DNA from 2 places in the Aneurinibacillus baijiui genome. Region 2 is predicted to be linked to the other one. Evidence: riboswitches for the same ligand, from Rfam matches in the RefSeq annotation. Region 2 holds a riboswitch; the other holds the start of a gene.

Region 1 (6,898 bases), on a different contig from region 2:
ACGGCCGCGGAGCCTCTGATATGAAGAGCGGGCTGGCTGCCATGCTGCTTGCTATCGAGGAGCTGCATACGGAAGGGGTAAAGCTTAATGGAGATCTGGTTTTTTTGGCTACCGCCGGAGAAGAGGTGGACAGCTGCGGGGCGCGTCATTATCAGGATGTGATGGGCATGCAGGACATCGATGCGATCGTCATTGGTGAGCCGACGAACGAGAAGGTTGTCATCGGTCATAAAGGCGCGCTCTGGCTGGAAATCAAAACGTACGGCAAAACTGCACACGGATCGATGCCGGATCAGGGAATCAATGCCATCGATTACATGACTCATGTGATCCGACTCATTAAATCATTCAAGTTGGAGTGGCGCATCGAACAGGCACCGCTTGGATCGAGCAGTATGGCGGTTACCCAAATCGGCGGCGGTATCCAAACGAATGTCATTCCGGATCAGTGCTTCATTCACGTAGATATTCGCAGCATTCCTCCCCAATCCCATGACGCTCTCATTCGCGAGCTGAATGCCAAGCTTGACGAGCTTGCTGCCAGCCTTCCGTCGTTTCGAGCTGAGTGCAGTGTTGTGTTGAATCGTACACCTGTTCTAACAAGTCCTCATGCTTCGCTCATTCAGACCGCTCTCTCGCTAAAAGGGCTTGCGGAGAGCGAATGTGCCGGGGTCTCGTATTATACGGATGCTTCTGTGCTGAACCCGCACAGCAAAATTCCAACGCTAATTTATGGACCGGGTGATGAGAAGCTCGCGCATCAGCCGGATGAATGGGTGGCTGTACCTGCTTATCTGCGTTCTATTGCATTTTATAAAGAACTTGCCATCCGCTTTCTTAATGGAAAGAATGAAACTGCCGCACCGATAAAGCAAGCACAAACAAAATAGTCCTGCCGATATGCCCTCAGGATCTGAAAACCGTGAGCACAGCGCGCACGTCAGATCCATACCTTTCAAATTTGGGGAGGAATTCTCTATGGGAGAAGGATTGAATATCTGGAAAGTAGGAACGCTCGGTTTTCAGCATGTACTGGCCATGTATGCGGGTGCAGTGGTTGTACCGCTTATTGTCGGACCGGCGATCGGCATGACCCCAGAGCAAATTGCTTATTTGATTTCGATTGATTTGTTTACATGCGGTGTCGCTTCTTTGCTGCAGGTGATCGGTGGAAAATACTTTGGCATCCGGCTGCCCATCCTCATGGGATGTGCCTTCCAGGCAGTCGGACCGATGATCGCCATCGGACAGATGCAGGGCATCACCGCCATCTACGGAGCGATTATTGCGGCCGGTGTTATCATTGCCATTCTGGCACAGTTTATGGACAAAATCATCCGTTTTTTCCCTCCCGTCGTCACCGGCTCGGTCGTGATTATTATCGGTACTTCATTGATTGGCGCAGCCATGGGCAACATTACAGGGCAGCCGGATACGCCGGGCTATGCCAGCCTTACCAACCTTATACTGGCCGGCATTACGCTGTTCTCTATTGTGCTGATGAACCGTTTCTTTACCGGATATATGAAAACGATTTCGGTGCTGCTGTCTCTTATTATCGGTACGGTCATCGCGTATTTTATGGGCTTGGTAAGCTTCTCTGCTGTAAAGGAAGCCTCGTGGTTCCATATGGTTGAGCCGTTCCGCTTTGGTATGCCGACCTTTCATTTTGCTGCGATTGTAAGCATGGTCTTGGTCGGGATCGTAAGCATGATTGAATCCACCGGTGTCTTTTTTGCCCTGGCTGAAGTATGCGACAAAAAGATTGACGGAAAAGATTTAAAACGCGGCCTTCGGGCAGAAGGATTGGCACAGGTTGTAGGCGGTATTTTTCAGGCATTCCCCTACACAACCTATTCACAAAATGTCGGTCTCATTGCGCTCACCGGTGTGAAAAAGAAACGGGTGGTGGTAGCTGCCTGCTTTATCATTATGTTTCTCGGCCTGCTGCCCAAAGTCGCTGCGCTGACCACGATCATTCCGAATGCGGTATTAGGAGGAGCAATGATCCCGATGTTCGGCATGGTGATGGCATCGGGGGTTCGCCAGCTTATGACCGTAAACTTTCACAAGGTAGAAAATATGCTTGTTGTAGCAACATCGGTGGGCCTCGGCTTGGGCGTATCGATTGCGCCGGTCGTGTTCTCGAACCTTCCGGAAAGCATCCGCTTGATTGTAGAAAGCGGTATCGTTACGGGCAGTTTTGCGGCCATTCTGCTTAACCTCATACTGAATGGTGTCGGCAAGGAAAGCATGGAGGAGACGATTGAAGCATTGAAGTCCGAGCATTCCATTGAATCCGTCTCGTAAAGGCTAAGGCGATTGAACACTTGCAATCGAATGATACAAATATAAAAAATATTTTAAATATTATTGTATTTACCTTTCCTATATAGTACCATGTGGATAGTGACAGCACATCAACTATATAACGGCGAATGACTGTTGTGGGAGAGACCGAATAAACCATTCGGCACCGAAGGAGCAACTTCTAAAAAATCCGTAGAAGATAAACTCTCAGGTAAAGCGAACCACAATAGGACGCACCTCTGGAGAGAGCGATCAGCCACCCAAGGGGAATGTTCCGCCTACGCGGAAATAATCTCTCAGGTAAAAGGACAGAGGAAAGGTAGAATCATCTCTATCTTTCTTTTGTCCTTTTTTGTTATGCAAAAAAGAAAGATAGAACACACATGATGAAAGGAGACGGGGTAGAAATGGCATTACATGAGCACGATACGGAAATTTACGAGGCCATTGAGAAGGAGCGAAAGCGGCAGCACAGCACACTGGAGCTGATTGCTTCAGAGAACTTTGTAAGTGAAGAGGTTATGGCGGCGATGGGTTCGGTGATGACCAACAAATACGCGGAAGGCTATCCCGGAAAGCGCTACTACGGGGGTTGTGAATTCGTCGATGCAGCAGAGAGGCTGGCGATCGAGAGGCTCAAGCAGCTATTTGGAGCCGAGTATGCGAATGTGCAGCCGCATTCAGGAGCGCAGGCCAACATGGCGGTCTTCTTTTCACTGCTGCAGCCGGGCGATACGATCATGGGCATGAATCTCTCACATGGCGGTCATTTAACGCATGGAAGCCCTGTAAGCATCTCAGGGAAATGGTTCAATGTGGTAGCGTACGGTGTACGAGAGGACTCCCACCTGATTGATTACGATGAATTGGAGACGATTGCGCTGCGTGAAAAGCCGAAGCTCATGATCGCTGGGGCGAGCGCCTATGCACGCATCATTGATTTTGCGCGCTTCCGCGCCATTGCCGACAAAGTGGGCGCCTACTTTATGGTGGATATGGCTCATATCGCCGGTCTCGTGGCGGCAGGGCTGCATCCGTCCCCGGTGCCGCATGCGCATGTTGTAACGAGCACGACCCATAAAACACTGCGTGGACCGCGCGGCGGCATCATTCTCACAAACGATGAAGAGATTGCCAAGGGCATAAACAAAGCTATTTTTCCTGGTATTCAGGGAGGCCCACTTATGCATGTAATTGCGGCCAAGGCGGTCGCATTTAAAGAGGCGCTTGATCCGCGCTTTACGCAGTATGCGCAGCAGGTAGTAAAAAATGCGGGAGCATTAGCAGACACGCTGCTTGCAGAAGGGGCGGCACTCGTGTCCGGCGGAACAGACAATCACCTTGTCCTGCTGGATGTGCGGCCGTGGGGGTTAACCGGAAAAGAAGCGGAAGCCCTTCTTGAAGAAGCCCATATTACGGTGAATAAGAACACCATTCCATTCGATACGGCAAGTCCGTTTGTTACCAGCGGCATTCGCATCGGTACGCCAGCCGTTACTACACGCGGCATGGATGAGCACGATATGGCCGCCGTTGGCCGGGCGATTGCGCTCGTCCTGAAAAGTAAAGGCAGCGAGGAAGCCATTGCGCAGGCGCGCCAAATCGTCGCCGACCTCTGTGAAGCGAATCCGCTGTACGAACAAGTATCCGTTAAATAAAGGCAGCAGGAGGAAGAACATATGGCATACAGCAGCTGTTTCGATATTATCGGTCCCATTATGGTGGGTCCGTCTAGCTCACATACGGCAGGGGTTGTGCTGATCGGCAAATTCGTGCACGACCTGCTGCACGGCCCACCGACCCGGGCGGAGGTCACCTTCTACGGCTCTTTCGCTGAGACGTATCGCGGGCATGGAACAGACAAAGCGATTGTAGGCGGCCTGCTTGGACTGGACACACATGATACACAAATCCGCTCTGCGCTTGATCTAGCGAAGGAGAAGAACATAGACATTCGCTTTCAAATGGAAGAGGACTGCCCCTACTATGACCATCCGAACACGGTCATCGTTACGGCACAAAAGGATGACAGAGCCTTTCAAGTGGGCGGTGTATCCATTGGCGGCGGCACATCGAAGATTTTTTCCATTGATGGGGAAGCGCTTGATGTGCTGCTGGATTCTTCCTATACGTAGCAGGATACGGATGCATGAAGATATAACGGAAGGGAGGGAGCAGGATGGCGGTTCAAACGATTGAAGAGCTGGTAGAGCACTGTGAGCGTATGAATGAGGGTCTTGCTGATTGGATGCTTGCATTAGAGGCGGAAACATCCGGTCAGCCAAAAGAGGCGATCATCCACAAAATGAAAGAGCGTCTAATCAAAATGAAAGAGGCGGTTGACGCTGGCGTGTCCGATGCTTCTTCTGCGCCCAGCGGGATTTCCGGTGGCGATGCATACCGGCTGGGTGTATACAAGGAACAGGGACAGTATGTATCAGGCAGTCTGATTACAGATGCGATGCGGTTCGCGTTTGCCACATCGGAAACCAATGCGCGCATGGGTGTCATTGTCGCCACGCCGACAGCTGGTTCGGCAGGCATTCTTCCTGGCTGCTTGTTCTCCTTATATGAAAATGCCAATCTTTCATTTGAAAAGCTAGTCATGGGACTGTTTACGGCGAGCGCCATCGGCTATATCATCGCCAACCGCTCCTTTATATCGGGGGCTGCGGGCGGCTGCCAGGCGGAAGTAGGATCGGCTACAGCGATGGCTGCTGCGGCCATCGTTGAGCTTCGCGGCGGTACCCCGCATCAGGCGGTTCATGCGGCAGCGGTCGCTCTCAAATCCATGCTGGGCCTCGTATGCGATCCGGTTGCCGGGCTGGTGGAAGTGCCGTGCATCAAGCGCAATGTGATAGGCACCTCGATCGCCTTCTCTGCGGCCGATATTGGCCTAGCTGGTATTACCAGCCGCATTCCGCTGGATGAAGTGATTGCTGCGATGTACGACATCGGCAGAACGATGCCGGTATCGCTGCGGGAGACGGCGCGGGGCGGCCTTGCGATCACGCCGACCGGACAGAAGATTAAAGACCGCATCATGTCAGGTGCAAAAGTGTAAGGAGGCGATCATATGCAAACTCATACGGTTAAACAAACGTCTTTGTTTCCGCTGTATGCCAAATATGGTGGAAAGACGATCGATTTCGGCGGCTGGGAGCTGCCGGTTCAATTTACGAGCATCATAGAAGAACACCAGGCGGTTCGGACACGAGCCGGATTGTTTGACGTGTCGCATATGGGCGAAATCATCATTAAAGGGAAGAATGCTGCATCGTTCATTCAATCGCTCATTACAAATAACATTCACCTCATCGAAAAGAATCAGGCCCTGTACGCGGCCATGTGCTATCCGCACGGAGGAACGGTGGATGACCTGCTTGTATATAAGATGGAAGAAAATGAATACATGCTCGTCGTTAACGCGTCCAATATCTCCAAAGATTTTGTGTGGATGCTGGATCAACGGAAGGACCCGGACCTCATCATCAAAAACATTTCGGATCAGGTAGCGCTACTTGCCCTGCAGGGTCCGAAGGCGGAAAAGGTGCTGCAAATGCTGACGGCGTTTGATTTATCCGAGATTAAGCCCTTCCGCTTTTATAAAGATGTCGAGCTTGGCGGCGGGAAGGTGCTGGTATCGCGCACCGGCTATACAGGCGAGGACGGATTCGAGCTGTACCTGCCAGCGGCGGAGGCTCCGGCATTATGGGAGGAGATTCTGACTGTAGGCGAGGCGGAAGGTGTCGTTCCATGCGGGCTTGGTGCAAGGGATACGCTGCGCTTCGAAGCGCGTCTGCCGCTCTACGGTCAGGAATTGGGCGAAGATATCAGCCCGCTCGAAGCATCGATTGGATTTGCCGTCAAGCTGGATCAGGACGATGACTTTATCGGAAAGGAAGCGCTCCGCAAGCAAAAGGAGAATGGGGTGCCGCGCAAGCTGGTTGGCCTTGAAATGGTGGGTCGCGGCATTCCGCGCAGCGGCTACCTGGTGTATCCGGCCGATTCAGACCAGGCGAGCGAGCCGATCGGCCATGTTACATCAGGGACACAATCCCCGACGCTAAAGAAGAACCTGGGGTTGGCTCTGCTTCAAAGCGATGAGGCGGTTATTGATCAAGAGGTGGACGTAGAAATACGCGGAAAACGAATCAAAGCCAAAATTGTAAAAACACCATTTTATAAACGATAAGTAGGAGGAGAAGCGGATGAGCACGAAAGTAGCGGCAAATCTTTTATACAGCAAGGAACACGAATGGGTGGAGAAGGTAAGCGGGATGCGGGTACGAATTGGCATCACGGATTTTGCACAGCATCAACTGGGGGATATCGTGTTTGTCGAGCTTCCGGCTGTGGGTGACGAGATCCAGGCGCATGAAAGCATGGGAACGATTGAGTCGGTTAAAGCGGTCTCTGATCTATACGCACCGGTCAGCGGGAGCGTAGTAGAAGTGAATGCGGAGCTTGAAGACGGCCCGGAAATCATCAACACCGATCCGTATCAAAGCGGCTGGATGATCGTCGTTGAGCTGCACCAAGCAGACGAGCTGGCAGCCCTGCTGAACACGGAACAATACGAAGCGTT
Region 2 (6,898 bases):
ACGCGTAATGTCACGCATCTCTTCTTCCTCATGTTCATAAAGAGCCAGATCCTTTTCACGTTCAAACATCTCGCTTGCCAAATCGGCCGGATGGTTATCATAGTTGGACAGCTCACTGACTGATTCCTGCATCGCGGCCTGACTCATTCCATAGGCATCGCTCTTTTGAAGGCGCTCTTGCAGATCCTGCTGCTGCTTGGTCAACAGCGAACGATAATGAGAAAGCTCTTGATTCGTAAGCATCTCTGAGCATCCCTTTCTTTCTATCCCAGATTATAAACCACCCTCTGTATAGCGGCGGCGCTATGCATAGTATCTGCATGACCTGATCAAAAGATGTTGGGGATTGAAGGAAGAAAAAGAAAAGGAGAGGCGGCTCATCCGCTCTCCCCTTATATCTATTCTTATTCCATTGCCTCTGGTTTTGTATAGCGCAGCACCGGTTTTCTAGCTGCTAATACTTCATCCAGACGGCTGACTACAGTATGATGCGGCGCTTCCTGCACCAGTTCTGGTGTCTGTTCCGCCTCTTGTGCAATTTGAATCATGACGTCGATGAACTCATCAAGTGTCTCCTTCGACTCTGTTTCGGTTGGCTCAATCATCAGACATTCCTCTACAATAAGCGGGAAATACGTCGTCGGCGGATGATAACCAAAGTCAAGTAAACGCTTAGCAATGTCTAACGTACGAACGCCCTGTTTCTTCTGCCGCTTCCCTGATAGAACAAATTCATGCTTACATACCGTATCAAACGGCAGATCATAATGTTCAGCCAGCTTGCGCATCATGTAATTGGCGTTTAATACCGCATATTCGGAGACGAGGCGCAATCCCTCCGGCCCCATCGTACGGATATACGTATAGGCACGTACATTGATCCCAAAGTTCCCGTAGTATGCTTTCACGCGGCCAATCGACTGCGGACGGTCAAAATCAAGACGATAAACGTCTCCTTCTTTTACAACCATCGGCTTCGGCAAAAACGGTACTAAATCTTTCTTCACTCCTACCGGACCGGAGCCCGGGCCACCGCCGCCGTGCGGTGTTGTAAAGGTCTTATGCAAATTTAAGTGTACAACATCAAAGCCCATATCACCCGGACGCGCTTTGCCAAGAATCGCATTGGCATTGGCTCCATCATAATACAGCAGCCCGCCAGCTTCATGAACGATCTGTGCGATTTCTACAATGCTCTTCTCGAACAAACCAAGCGTATTCGGATTGGTCAGCATAAGCGCTGCCGTGTCTGCTCCAACCACCTGTCGAAGCGCCTTTACATCAACAAACCCATTCTCATCCGATGCTACCGTTACGGTCTCAAATCCTGCCACACTTGCAGAAGCCGGATTCGTCCCATGGGCGGAGTCCGGTACGATCACTTTCGTGCGTTGCTCCCCGCGGCTTTCGTGATATGCACGAATCATCATCAGCCCGGTCCACTCGCCCTGAGCACCGGCGGCGGATTGCAGTGTGACCGCGTCCATACCGGTAATGGCTGCCAAGTCTTCCTGCAGTTCATACATTAGCTGCAGTGCACCCTGCACCGTCTCTTCTGGCTGGTACGGGTGAATGCGTGCAAATCCAGGATAACGTGCCACATCTTCGTTAATCTTCGGATTGTATTTCATCGTACATGAACCAAGCGGATAGAAGCCGGAATCAACTCCGTGATTGCGCTTGGACAGCTCCGTATAATGACGCATAAGTTGAAGTTCGGAAACCTCCGGCAGCTCTGCCGGTGTTTGACGTAAATACTCACTCGGAATTACCGCCGTAACGTCCACTTCCGGCACATCACAGTGCGGAAGCGAGTAGCCTACGCGACCCGGTTTGCTCATTTCGAAAATGAGCTCTTTTTCTTTGTTCTGTTCCTGAACCTTCGGCATCGTGTTAAGCATGGTGCGCTCCCTCCAATCCTTTCACTAATCGGTCGATCTCTTCTTTTGTACGCAGCTCTGTCACAGCCAGCAGCATATGCCCTGCAAGCTCGGGATAATCACGTCCAAGATCAAAGCCGCCGATAATTCCATTCTGGAGAAGCGCTCGATTAATGTCACCTATTGGCCGTGACGCCTTAATCACAAATTCATTAAATACCGGGGTATCATATGTCACTTCGTAGCCGTTAAGTTTGGCGATTTGCTGCTTCGCATACTGCGTCTTCTGTACGTTGAGCAGCGCCATTTCCTGCACACCTTGCTTACCGAGCGATGTCATCGCCACCGCTGCGGCCAATGCATTTAACGCCTGGTTGGAGCAGATGTTGGATGTCGCTTTTTCACGTCGGATATGCTGCTCACGCGCCTGAAGCGTTAGCACAAAGCCCCGACGCCCTTCTTCATCCTTCGTCTGCCCCACAATGCGCCCTGGAATCTGACGCATCAGTTCTTTTTTCACTGCAAAATAGCCGCAGTGCGGGCCGCCAAAAGCCATCGGAATCCCAAACGGCTGTGCGTCTCCTACAACAACATCAGCACCGAATGCGCCCGGCGGTGTAAGAATGCCTAAAGAAAGCGGATTTGCACTCACGACGAGCAGACCCTTATGCTGGTGTGCGATCTTCTCAATTTCGTTGAGCGGCTCGACCGCACCAAAGAAGTTCGGATATTGGACAAGAACAGAAGCCGTTGTCTCATCCACTGCGGCCGCAAGAGCCTCCATATCTGTGATTCCGTTTTTGCAGCCAATCTCGACAATCTCTAAGCCCTGTCCCTTGGCATAGGTTTGCAGAATCGAGCGCGCTTCTGGGTGCACACCGCGTGATACCACAACTTTTTTGCGCTTCGTCTTTGCTGCTGTCATTGCCGCAGCCTCCGCTAATGCGGTAGCTCCGTCATACATAGACGAGTTGGCGACATCCATTCCGGTTAATTCGCAGATCATCGTCTGAAACTCAAAAATCGCCTGCAGCTCACCCTGACTGATCTCTGGCTGATACGGTGTATAAGCGGTATAAAATTCAGAGCGGGAGATGACATGATTTACCACGCTTGGAATGTAGTGATCATACGTGCCTGCACCTAAGAAGCAGGCATAATCAAGCGCGTTGACGTTTTTTCCCGCCATTCGCCCCATATGTTTGGTCAGCTCTGTTTCCGGGATTGCTTCAGGAATCTCAAGCTCCCCCTTAAAACGAATCGACTCTGGAATATCTGCGAACAGCTCTGCAATGTTGGTGATACCGAGATCGGCCAGCATCTCCTGGCGATCCGCCTCAGTCATTGGAAGATAACGATATTTTACGGTCACGCTTTATTCCTCCTCCTTGCTGTATGCTTCATACTGCTCGGCTGTCATCAATGCATCCAGCTCTGCGGGATCAGAGAGGGCAATAACAACCATCCAGCCAGCATCATATGCATCCCCGTTAATTGTCTCCGGTGCATCTTCGAGCGCCTGGTTTACCTCCACCACTTCCCCACTTACCGGTGAGTAAATATCGGACACAGCTTTCACGGATTCAACAGTACCCATGCTTTCATCTACCTTTACGACAGCGCCTTCCTCCGGCAGTTCAATAAATACGATATCCCCGAGCTGATTTTGAGCAAAGTGCGTAATGCCGACACGTACACGCCCACCGTCAAGCACTTCCACCCATTCATGTTCCTTGCTGTATCTATACTCCATCTGCAATTGACTCATCTTGTCTTCTCCCCCAATTTCGTTCCTTACTGTGTCATTGTTTATGCTTTCGGGCGCTTATAAAAAGGCGTCGGTACAACTTTTGCCTTGACACGCTTCCCTCTGATTTCTACGTCCAGTTCTGTACCCGGCTCACTATGCTCACGCTTCACAAGAGCAAGACCCACGCTTTTCTTAAGCGTCGGCGACTGTGTACCTGTTGTCACCTCACCTACTTGCTCATCGCCTGCATATACGGCATAATGCGTGCGCGGAATGCCGCGTTCGATCATTTCTAGGCCGACCAGCTTGCGCGGGATGCCATTTTCCTTCTGTGCTTTGAGTGCCTCCTGCCCGATGAACGGTACCGGCTTATCAACCTTCACCGCAAATCCCAATCCAGCCTCAAGCGGACTGATATCCTTACTTAATTCCTGGCCATACAGCGGCAGACGCGCTTCAAAGCGAAGCGTATCACGCGCACCCAATCCACACGGCAGCACATCCTCCCCACCGGCTTCAAGGATTTTTTTCCATAGCACAGGTGCATCTTCCGCTTTTATATAAATTTCAAATCCATCTTCACCAGTGTAGCCCGTGCGCGAGACCAGTCCAGCCACGCCTGAGAAATTCACATTCTGTTCGAAATGAAAGAAGCGAATCGCAGATACATCCGTGTCCGTCAGCTTCTGTGCCACCGTTTCAGCAAGCGGCCCCTGCAAAGCCAGCAGAGCTATTTCATCCGATATATTGCGTAGAGTCATCTCGCCTTCCGCATGCTTCTTCATCCATTCATAGTCTTTATCGATATTAGAAGCATTAACAACGAGCAGATATTCATTATCCCCACATTTATAAACCAACAGATCATCAATCGTGCCGCCGTCTGGATAACACATAATCGTATACTGTGCCTGACCGATCGTCAGCTTCGATGCATCGTTTGTCGTTATTTTCTGTATAAAAGCAAGCGCGTCTTTCCCTTTTACCTCTATTTCACCCATGTGTGAAACGTCGAATAAACCGGCCTTTGTACGCACCGCCTCATGTTCTTTTTGGATGCTTGAGAACTGAACAGGCAAATCCCAACCGCCAAAATCAATCGTTTTGGCTCCATACTCTGCATACAGTGGATACAAAGGCGTTTGTTGCAATACAGTCATTCATCCAACCTCCCGTAAACATTCTCATTTTTCACAAAAAAAGGACAGGGATAGGGCGTCTTCCCTATCTCTGTCCTTTGTACCTGAGAGCTACCCAGACCAAGCTGCGCAACGGCAGCGTCCTATTCCGGTTTCCCCTTTGGTGGCTCGTCATGCGAGCTCTCTCCAGAGTTGCGTCCCACAGAAGTACTTTTGCCTGAGAGATTGAAAGGTATTCTTGCTCCTTCGGCGACGTGCTTCGCACGTTCTCTCCCTCTGCTTTCATCCGCACGATATTATATTATTGTTAAAAGTCAAACATATCATTCGCTTCTATCGTACCATGAATCAGAAAAATTGCAATGCATTCATCACTTTTTTATTAACGAAAATTAATCAAAACATAATATTGTTTGTCTTTTACGAATATAACACGAATAAAAATCACATTTCAATCAAATATAAACAAAAAACCGAACATTATTAACAAAAATCAGCTTTCCTACATAAAAAACGGAGCAAACATCTCTGCCCACTCCGCTGCTTCTTTTATTTTCTATTTTGTTTTGGTTCCCATACACATGTATATATCGGATCGACCTTGGTCAGTACAATACAATCATCTTCCACAGCGATCTCAATGGTTCCATACCCGAGAATCTCTTGAATCTCCGGCGGCAGCACTAGATTCCCATGTTCGTCAATCTGACCAAGCAGCGGCTTTTTTTCCATGCTATATATGCCCTCCTTACGGCCCGGCTACAAACAACCGTACCTTTATATCCGTCTTTTTCATTATTTCATCTCTTGTTTTATGATTCAATACCTAAAGAAAAGTACGCCTTTTTATATGGTTCAAAGGAATCATTTTCGTATAAAAAAGAGAAGAACACAAGAAAATTTCCAGATAACCTCTTATTATAAAAGAAGATATAAAATTTTCACCTCAGTTTAGAAGGGAGTACAAGAACATGCTATCGAATTGTTCTGTGTGCGGCAAGGTCTTTATGAAAGTCTCTAAATCGGTCTGTCCAGACTGTGCACGCAAGGAGCTAGACACCGTTAAACGTATTCGCGACTATTTGAAACCAAAGGAAAGACGGAATGCTCCCCTTGCTCAGATTTCGCAGGACCTTGATATCTCGCTTCGCTATATCGAATATTTGATTCGCGAAAAGTATTTTGACCTCACACGCTATCCGAATCTACAATATCCGTGCAAAAGCTGCAACACTCTCATTACGCTAGGAGAATACTGCAGTTCATGTGCAGCAAATCTGCGTAAAAAACTAAACAGCGCAGGCGAAGACATAGAGAAATCCGCAGAAGATGGTCGAGATGCGAACGGACAATTCTACAAGTCGCGCCTATAATCGAGTTCTTCTGCTACTCAATTAGATATACAGTACATTTCATAATTCCCCTCCCTTCCGGCATACATATGTACAAGTTAGCAATGTACTCTAAATACGTATGTTCCGGATGTGAGACAATGAAACAAAACATGATCGAATGGAGAACATGGCATAATTTTTTGATCCTTTTTTTACTGTATATGAATCTTGTACTTTCGTTCGGGCTCCTATACTGTGTGCTTGAATGGATGGGTCTTGGATTTATTCTCGATCATTATGCTTCTCCTGCGCATCAAAGCCAGTGGTATGACCGGATTACACGTTCATTTTACTTCAGCGCGGTGACCCTACTTTCAGTCGGATACGGAGATTTAAGTCCATTCGGTGCCGCCAGGGGGGTCGCTATGCTTGAAGCGATGATCGGCTATGTCCTGCCGGCTGCGCTGGTTATCCGGTATGCCGCATTCCCCAGCTCAAAGCCGCCCACACATACCTCTTGAAAAGAGGGAGGAATCCTCCTTCTTTTTTTATGTACAGCCATGCAAAAAGTGCGCACCGCACACGCGGTCCGCACTTTTCGTAGAACCGAACACACAATCGAGACATTCGGCTCCTGATGGCCATATATACGCATAGTGAATGTCTCATCGTATCTTCGGTATTGGCGTGTATTCACACACCTTATGCAAGCTCCAAACGCGGGTTGAGGCTGATAACGCTTCATCGCTGCATTATTCTTTCAATCCCATTTTTATGTTTGAAGCTTACGATATA

The links. Region 2 has a riboswitch for glycine ahead of gcvT (glycine cleavage system aminomethyltransferase GcvT). Riboswitches for the same ligand answer to the same signal wherever they lie in the genome.
Region 1: another riboswitch for glycine. It lies ahead of glyA (serine hydroxymethyltransferase); the one in region 2 lies ahead of gcvT (glycine cleavage system aminomethyltransferase GcvT).

The regions. Positions count from the first base shown of each region.
Region 1 covers NZ_JBFTXJ020000001.1:29,783-36,680, forward strand. Annotated here, with positions in the region: gene AB3351_RS00170 (M20 family metallopeptidase) at 1-890, shown strand, start outside; gene AB3351_RS00175 (nucleobase:cation symporter-2 family protein) at 979-2,310, shown strand; glycine riboswitch at 2,439-2,544, shown strand; gene glyA (serine hydroxymethyltransferase) at 2,718-3,968, shown strand; gene AB3351_RS00185 (serine dehydratase beta chain) at 3,990-4,445, shown strand; gene sdaAA (L-serine ammonia-lyase, iron-sulfur-dependent, subunit alpha) at 4,490-5,374, shown strand; gene gcvT (glycine cleavage system aminomethyltransferase GcvT) at 5,387-6,505, shown strand; gene gcvH (glycine cleavage system protein GcvH) at 6,522-6,898, shown strand, end outside.
Region 2 covers NZ_JBFTXJ020000010.1:114,121-121,018, reverse strand. Annotated here, with positions in the region: gene AB3351_RS17500 (TraR/DksA C4-type zinc finger protein) at 1-243, opposite strand, end outside; gene gcvPB (aminomethyl-transferring glycine dehydrogenase subunit GcvPB) at 405-1,901, opposite strand; gene gcvPA (aminomethyl-transferring glycine dehydrogenase subunit GcvPA) at 1,894-3,252, opposite strand; gene gcvH (glycine cleavage system protein GcvH) at 3,256-3,648, opposite strand; gene gcvT (glycine cleavage system aminomethyltransferase GcvT) at 3,690-4,790, opposite strand; glycine riboswitch at 4,859-4,961, opposite strand; glycine riboswitch at 4,965-5,055, opposite strand; gene AB3351_RS17475 (hypothetical protein) at 5,319-5,501, opposite strand; gene AB3351_RS17470 (hypothetical protein) at 5,741-6,142, shown strand; gene AB3351_RS17465 (ion channel) at 6,262-6,624, shown strand.